DNA from 2 places in the Paenibacillus ottowii genome. Region 2 is predicted to be linked to the other one. Evidence: riboswitches for the same ligand, from Rfam matches in the RefSeq annotation. Region 2 holds a riboswitch; the other holds the start of a gene.

Region 1 (4,329 bases), 480 kb from region 2:
GATTCGTAAGCACCCAAGCGATGTAAGCGTGCAAGGCAATAAAACAAAACAACAGAAAAAATACGACCGACAGCAGCAGAGCAATCACAACGTGCTTGAACCGCAGCAGACGGGGATTAAAGAGTGGGGTGGACGGCTCCTGAACAGCGGTCTGTAGCTGAGCGTTGCGCTGGGATGTCGAAATCATGTAAGAGCCTCCTTATATAAAATTGATCTTCGAATCAGGAATATAGGTATAAACTCACTTGAAAATAGTAGGGTATGTCCGTATAGATACCTATTATCGTATGCTGGGGATTATCCAAAGTCAACGCCTCCACCGGAAAAGTAAAAATGATGCAAAGAATTGTCGATGTTTGTTCTTGTTCTGTAATATGGTTGTCACAAAAACATCGGTTTACAGTAGCCGCGACTATTCTATATAATTTATGTAACCATGTTTCATAGTGTGAAACGAATATGGATACAAGAGGAGCGGTTCACGATGGAAGACCGTAAATTAACCGTGCGCGCTGTAGAGCGTGCACTTGATATACTGCTGTGTTTTACCGCAAATTCCGATCTTGGTCTAACGGAGATTGCCTCCCAAATTGGTCTACATAAGAGCACTGTTCATCGTCTTTTGACTACGTTGGAGGATCGGGGATTTGTCGTTCGAAATGCCGAAACGGAAAAATATAAGCTCGGCTTTCGTATATGGGAGCTGTCCACGCATCTGTCCCAAAGCGATGAGCCGGCGGTGTTGTTACAGCCAGCAATGGAAGCACTGCGTGATCGTTTAGGAGAGACGGTCAGCTTGTATTTGCGGGACGGCAGCATGCGTATTCGAATACAAGCCGTGCAGAGCAATCAGGCGATCCGCAGGGTTGCGCCTGTAGGAGCGCGTATGCCGCTGGCAGTGGGAGCCTCCAGCAAGGTGCTGGCGGCCTTTATGCCGCCGCAGGAGTTGGAGGTACTGCTAAGCGGGGAAGAATGGCCGCCTTCGGTAGACCCTGAGGCTTATAAAGCCCAATTGCAAGATATCCGTGAGAAGGGCTATGCGACCAGCTATGAAGAGCGTGAGCCAGGGGCAGCAGCTGTCGCCGCACCTATTGTGAACCGAAAGGGACAGGTCGCGGCGGCCTTATCTGTATCGGGCCCGGTCAGTCGACTTGCACCCGAGACGTTGCATGATTTTGCTCCAATATTGATTGAAGCGGCCAAGGAAATGGGGCTTATGCTTCCGTAACGGTAGTAGTGAATACCATAGACAGCATACAAGGGTTGCCAAAGATATAAATTTAAAGTAGTCTGATAGAGATGGCGGGCTGTCTGTTATAGCCGCCAATACATGTGAATAAAAAAGTATCACAGTTACTGGGGGAGCCTGTAATGCGGGCTGAGATGGAATCGGGCAAGATTCCGGACCCTTTGCACCTGATCTGGATCATACCAGCGTAGGGAAGTAATCGGCCATTGAAATGTATACGCAGCTGCTGTCTACGATGACGCATTAGGCTTTATTCCATGTGCGTACTGTCTGGATAGCAGGCTCGTTTAATTAGCCGGTTCCCTGGGGAACCGGCTTTTTTGCATAGATCAGCGCCACCCTGGGAATGGTTCCGGATCGGTGTGTCATTTCAACGAAATGGGAGGAATGGACCATGAAACCGATGGAAACAGAAGGAACGAAGGAAACAGGAGTGAAATCAGCAGAAGTAGAGAAGACAAGGGTGGAGCAATCCAGTAGCGTTAAGTCTTTCCCGGGGAGCCGCAAGGTGTATATTCAAGGTTCTCGGCCAGATATTGCTGTGCCGGAGCGCGAAATCGCGCTGCATCCCACCCATACGCCGCAGGGCACGGAGTATCATGAGCCACTGCGTGTGTACGATACCAGTGGTCCGATGACTGACGAAGCCTATCAGATGGATATCCGTCAGGGCTTACCCCCATTACGGCGAGCTTGGACGCTGGAACGGGGGGATGTGGAGGCGTACGAGGGCCGCGCCGTCAAGCCGGAGGATAATGGGCTGAAACCCGGTTCCAAACGGGAGACAGTGGAATTTCCCGGCATGACCAACCGTCCGCTGCGGGCTTCACAAGGGCGCACCGTGACGCAAATGCACTATGCGCGGCAAGGGATCATTACGCCCGAAATGGAATTTGCGGCGATCCGCGAAGGGGTAGAGCCCGAGTTTGTACGGCAGGAGTTGGCGGCTGGCCGCGCCATTTTGCCATCCAATATCAATCACCCGGAAAGTGAGCCCATGGTCATAGGACGCCATTTTCACGTAAAGATCAATGCGAACATCGGGAATTCTGCGGTTACGTCCTCCATCGAAGAGGAAGTGGAGAAGATGACCTGGGCTGTGCGTTGGGGCTCAGACACCGTCATGGACCTGTCCACAGGCCGTAATATCCATACGACACGCGAATGGATCATCAGGAATTCTCCCGTACCGATTGGAACGGTGCCGCTATATCAGGCGCTTGAAAAGGTAAACGGCGAAGCTGAGAAGCTGACGTGGGAACTGTATCGAGACACGCTGATTGAGCAGGCGGAGCAGGGAGTGGACTATTTTACAATCCATGCGGGTGTATTGCTGCGATATATACCGATGACGGCAAATAGAATGACCGGAATTGTATCCCGGGGTGGATCAATTATGGCAGCCTGGTGTCTGGCACACCACCAGGAGAACTTTTTGTATACGCATTTTGAAGAAATCTGTGAAATTATGAAAACCTATGATGTGGCCTTTTCTCTCGGGGATGGTCTGCGTCCGGGGAGTATCTATGATGCGAATGATGAAGCGCAGTTTGCAGAGCTGGAAACGTTGGGCGAGCTAACGCAGATCGCATGGAAGCATGACGTCCAGGTCATGATTGAAGGGCCGGGACATGTCCCTATGCACAAAATCAAGGAAAATGTGGATTTGCAAATGGAGATTTGCAAGGAAGCCCCTTTTTATACTTTAGGGCCGCTGACGACGGATATTGCACCAGGTTATGATCATATTACCTCAGCTATCGGGGCGGCCATGATCGGTTGGTTCGGGACATCCATGCTGTGTTATGTCACGCCGAAGGAGCATTTAGGTTTGCCGAACAAGGATGACGTCCGCGAGGGGGTCATTACTTACAAAATTGCGGCACATGCTGCTGATCTGGCGAAGGGTCATCCACGGGCGCAGCAGCGGGACGATGCTTTGTCCAAGGCGCGCTTTGAATTTCGCTGGCGCGATCAGTTCAATCTTTCGCTTGACCCTGAGCGGGCCTTGTCCTACCATGATGAAACGCTACCGGCAGAGGGGGCCAAGGAAGCCCATTTTTGCTCGATGTGTGGTCCCAAGTTTTGCAGTATGCGTATCACGCAGGACATTCGCGCCTATGCAGCTGACAAGGGGCTGAATGCCGAGGAGGCCGTCGTCGCCGGGATGCGTGAGAAGGCAGAACAGTACCGGAATACGGGACAATAAATCGGTAGTGGGCAGCTCAAACAACCAGGTAGACCAATGGATAGCGCTGGCTAGTTTGCCGGACGCTTAGATCCATGAACGGATGAGTTTAGGTCTAGGGATATATGGGTAACAAAAAGCCGTAGTTCTCTACAGTTGATGTAGAAACTACGGCTTTTTCAGCTTATGTAAAGCGAAATCATATAAACGGTTGAAACGGCACTTTATTTTTTACCCATTTTTTCATTCAAAATGTCCTGAAAGCTGAGCTTCTTCTCCGAGCTGTCTTCTTTCTTCTGCATACTCACCGCGTTGGCACGTTGGTATTGGTGGTGAAAAGGCATCAGGGTGTGGACAGTTAAGTTCATTGTGTTCATGTGGGTCATTCCTCCAATTCCGTATTGTCAAATTCAGATTGAGTTGCTTAGGACGTCTGTATAGGACTATTTATATGTACTTGATGTCGTAATGCCGTGTAGGTTGCTTGGTAATGTTTCAATCATTATACCCGCATTTATCCAAAGTAAAACGCTTTTGCCATAAAACAGGAAGATGGTCGTAGGTGTCCAAAATGTGTATTAGGAGGATGGTCATTTTAGGGGAAAATGTGCCTAGGATAAAAACAAGGGCTTGAGGCCCGCTTTCTTAGTTTAGCAGTCGGGATTGTGTTTTTTTGTCGAATAAGCTTGTTTAAGCGGGATTTTGGCAAATTCTAAAGTTGGATTAAGGCAGTCTGGTGGCGAATTAAAGTGTCAAAGTTGTATTGACTTTATGTTGGGGAGTGGATACCATGAACTGGTTGTCAGCGTATTTTGGCAAGAAGAGTCAGCCAATCCATCTGGCAATTCATCCGCTGAAATGTTAGAGAGAGGATTAGAACATATATGAAAAA
Region 2 (4,329 bases):
GTACGTGATGTATTAAAAGATGCTTTTCTTCCTCTGTTGGAGCTGGAAAAGGAAATGATGCAGATTACGGACAAAATGGGAGATGCTTCTCCCGAAGAGTTGGAAGTCCTGCTGGAACAGATGGGAGAAATTCAAGAGCAACTGGATATGGGGGATTTTTATCTCATTGATGTGAAGGTTGAAGAAATGGCGAATGGACTAGGGCTTTCTGCCATAGGACTGGATCGGGATGTAGCTGCACTTAGTGGTGGACAACGGACAAAGGTCCTGCTTGCTAAGTTGCTGTTGGAAAAGCCGAATGTATTGCTGTTGGATGAGCCTACCAACTATTTGGATGTGGAGCATATTGAATGGCTTACGAGATATTTGAAGGATTATCCTTATGCTTTTATCCTAATCTCACATGATACTGAATTTATGAACCAAGTCGTTAATGTCATCTACCATCTTGAATTCGCTAAGATGACCCGTTATTCAGCTAACTATGAAAAGTTTCTTGAAATGGCGGATCTGAACAAAGCCCAGCATATTGATGCATATGAGAAGCAGCAGGAATATATTAAGAAACAGGAAGATTTTATTCAGCGCAATAAAGCGCGCGCATCTACATCAGGCCGAGCAAAAAGCCGTGAAAAGCAGCTTGACCGGATCGAACGTATTGATAAGCCTGAAGAAGCTGCAAAGCCAACCTTTCAATTCAAAGAAGCCCGTGCGAGTGGGAAAACGGTTTTTGAGGGTATTGATTTTGAAATTGGTTATACACATGCCCTTCTGCCTAAAATGTCCATGACGATCGAACGTGGCGAAAAGATTGCAATTGTCGGCTGCAATGGGGTCGGGAAGTCTACGTTGCTCAAAACCATTTTGGGAAAAATTCCGCCAATCAGCGGAAAAACCTATCAAGGTGATTTCTTGCAGCCTGCTTATTTTGAGCAGGAAGTAAAGGCTGGAAAAATTACGCCGATTGACGATGTGTGGAATGAATTCCCACATTTGAATCAGCATGAAGTACGAGCGCATTTGGCACGCTGCGGTTTGAAGAATGAGCATATCACACGGCCTCTATCTGCGCTTAGTGGTGGAGAGCAGGCTAAAGTCCGTCTTTGTAAACTATTAATGCGTGAGAGCAACTGGGTACTGTTTGATGAGCCTACCAACCACTTGGACGTCAAAGCAAAGGATGAATTGAAACGCGCATTGAAGGAATACAAAGGGACCGTATTGCTTGTATCCCACGAACCGGACTTTTACGAAGATTGGGTAACCAAAACGTGGAATGTGGAAGAGTGGTCTAGTAAAGTAAACTAAAATCCAGTTCTGGCATATTTCACACAATATAGGGTTTGCAGAATTAGGAAAATATGCTAAGCTATCCTTAGCTGATACAATAAAATAGTCACACTAGGGGAGCCGCCCATGCGGCTGAGACGGAATAAATGGATTTCGGACCCTTTGTACCTGATCTGGGTTATGCCAGCGTAGGGAAGTGAGCACCGTACAAACAAGAGACGCTCTTTACTTTTGTTCGTGCGGGGAACGATATACGTTTACGGATATATTAGTCCGTTTGATTTTGAACGTTCGTCTAACCACTTCCTTAGGGAAGTGGTTTTTTGTGTTTCGTTCTTTTCATTAGTTCGATCTTCCGTAGACGAATTTACATATGGTCTCCTTTCATTATTGCTGGCACATGTGGCTAGCTCTGTATGATATTACCTATATGGAGCTGCAACAATATAAGTTCAGCTAATACGATTATATTTTTTAGCTCAAGTGAGGTGAAATTGAAATCGAATTACACGTAATCACGATGGAAAGTGTGTCCTGTGTAGATGTCCCTCAAGTGGCTGCCGCTATTTATCCTTACATTCACTATGTACACGTACGTTCAAAACAGAAAGGCGCGTCTGCTTTGCTTTCTTTGACTCGTAGCATGCTGGAGCAGAAAGTTCCTTTGCAGAAAATTGTAGTAAATGATCGTGTGGACGTAGCTTTACTTACCTTGGCAGGAGCTGTCCAGCTACCGGCTAATGGGTTATCTGTAGTAGATGCAAAAAGTCTACTGCTAGAGGGCACACGCTGTGGAGTATCTGTTCATTCATTGGAGGAGGTACAGGCTGCCGAGCAGGCAGGAGCGGACTATGTACTGTATGGTCATGTATATGAGACCTCTTGCAAGGCCGGACTTGTACCACGGGGGATAGCACAGCTAGAACGCATATGCGGATTGTCGGACATTCCGGTGATTGCGCTCGGCGGCATACAACCGCACCATGTTCCAGAGCTTTATCATGCCGGAGCAAGCGGAATTGCCGTGATGTCTGGTATTTGGGAAGCTGAGTCCCCCATTGCAGCAGCGATGGAATATAGGCGAATGGTGGATCTTGTAATTCTCGAATCTGAAGCTAGAAAACGGACTAAAGAAAGTTGAATACTCACCAGATAGGAGACAGGGGATAAATGTCAGAGACACATACAGAGACCAAAGCGATAGCACACGCTGAATGTTTGGTCATAGGTGGAGGAGTGATCGGCAGTTCCATTGCTTATCATGTGGCCAAGGAGGGACGAAGTACAATTATGCTGGAACGATGGATCCCCGGTGAGGGAGCATCAGGAGCAGCGGTGGGAATGCTGGCAGCGGAAAGTGAAGAGTTCACAGACCTTGAACTGGCACGATTTGCCCGTGCAAGTCGGGATGCATTCCCTGAACTTGTCAGTGATTTGGAGCGTTTATCGGGTATTTCAGTGCAATTTCGTACAGAAGGCTTTGTGACTCCTTTTCGTTCGGAAGCAGAGGGCCAAAAACGCTGGAATGCTGCTAAGATGCGAGAGGATGATTGTCCCGTTTGGTGGGATGCCAAGGAACTGGCGCGACGGATTCCGGGCTTGGCAGATCAAGTAATTGGGGCTATCTATCGTTCGAAGGAGACACAAGTGGCCCCTGTCCAGCTTTGCCGTGCTTATGCAGGGGCAGCTGCGGTGCTGGGGGCAACAATATGGTCTGGAACTCAAGCTGAGGAACTGGTTATACAGGACGGTCGAGTTTGCGGTGCGCGAACGGACATTGGTTTCTTTTCCTGCGATCAGGTCGTGATTGCTGCAGGTTTGGACAGCTTAAAATTGTTAGAGCAGATTGGATTTGATTATCCACTTTATCCGGTTAAGGGCGAAGCGGTAGCTGTATCTTTGAAAGATCATCCGTTGGATTATACTATTTATGCCGATGATGTTTACCTCGTACCTAAACAGAATAACGAGCTTTGGATTGGCGCCACGAGTCTTCCACATCAATATGACAAAGAGGTGACCGCGGGTGGATTAAAGGGACTGTTGGAACGTGCATCGTTTTGGTTACCGCGTGTACACGAAGCTTCTTTTATACGTGCTTGGGCGGGCTTGCGTCCGCAGGCAGCAGCGGAGCGGCCTTTTATTGGCCCTGTTCCTGGAGTGGAGGGCGCCTATGCTGCAGTCGGGCATTATCGCAACGGTGTCCTGCTTAGTGATGCGACTGGGCGAGCGATGGCCGCTATGCTTAAAGGGGCTGATGTGGCTGAACTTGGAATAAGCAAATTTTCTTCTGAACTTCTCAAGGAGGAAAGTTTATGAAGCTGACCATTAACGGACAGAGCATGACCGTTTCTAATCGGATCACTCGTGTGGATCAGTTGCTGCATGAACTTGATCTAAAGGTGAAAACCGTAGTGGTGGAGCTGAATCGGCATATATTGACCCGTGAAGATCATCATGAAACGGTACTTAAGGATGGAGATTGCTTGGAAATTGTACATTTTGTAGGAGGCGGTTGATCATGTTAACCATTGGAAAAGCATCTTTTACCTCTAGGCTGTTACTGGGAACAGGGAAATTCTCGGATCTGGACATCCAATCCCAAGCTGTAGAGGCTGCTGAGACGGAAATATTAACGTTCGCCGTACGCAGACTTAATTTGGAGGAACGAGACAAGCAGCATTTTCTCGATACGTTGGATTTGAGCCGGTATACACTTCTTCCCAACACAGCAGGAGCAACTACAGCAGAAGAGGCCATCCGTATTGCCAAGTTGGCAAAAGCCTCCGGCTTGTGCGATATGATTAAGGTGGAGGTCATTGGGGATAGCAAGACGCTGTTGCCTGACCCTTTTGAAACGTTGAAAGCTAGTGAAAAGCTGCTAGAGGAAGGCTTTGTTGTACTGCCCTACATATCGGATGATGTGATACTAGCGAAGAGGTTACAAGAGCTTGGAGTACATGCCGTTATGCCTGGGGCGTCACCCATTGGTACAGGACATGGGTTGCTCAATCCATTTTCATTAGAGTTGATTATTGA

What was found. A riboswitch is a leader RNA that binds a small molecule or an ion and turns the genes downstream of it on or off. The one in region 2 is predicted to bind thiamine pyrophosphate.
Region 1: it holds a riboswitch for thiamine pyrophosphate, as region 2 does, so the genes downstream of both, thiC (phosphomethylpyrimidine synthase ThiC) here and ACQQ6X_RS24475 (thiamine phosphate synthase) in region 2, are expected to answer to the same signal.

Annotation. Positions count from the first base shown of each region.
Region 1 is NZ_CP191577.1:247,166-251,494, forward strand. It holds gene ACQQ6X_RS01135 (alpha/beta hydrolase) at 1-187, opposite strand, end outside; gene ACQQ6X_RS01140 (IclR family transcriptional regulator) at 485-1,228, shown strand; TPP riboswitch at 1,349-1,460, shown strand; gene thiC (phosphomethylpyrimidine synthase ThiC) at 1,644-3,458, shown strand; gene ACQQ6X_RS01150 (hypothetical protein) at 3,662-3,814, opposite strand; gene ACQQ6X_RS01155 (YitT family protein) at 4,322-4,329, shown strand, end outside.
Region 2 is NZ_CP191577.1:5,309,804-5,314,132, reverse strand. It holds gene ACQQ6X_RS24480 (ABC-F family ATP-binding cassette domain-containing protein) at 1-1,308, shown strand, start outside; TPP riboswitch at 1,394-1,502, shown strand; gene ACQQ6X_RS24475 (thiamine phosphate synthase) at 1,811-2,431, shown strand; gene thiO (glycine oxidase ThiO) at 2,461-3,609, shown strand; gene thiS (sulfur carrier protein ThiS) at 3,606-3,809, shown strand; gene ACQQ6X_RS24460 (thiazole synthase) at 3,812-4,329, shown strand, end outside.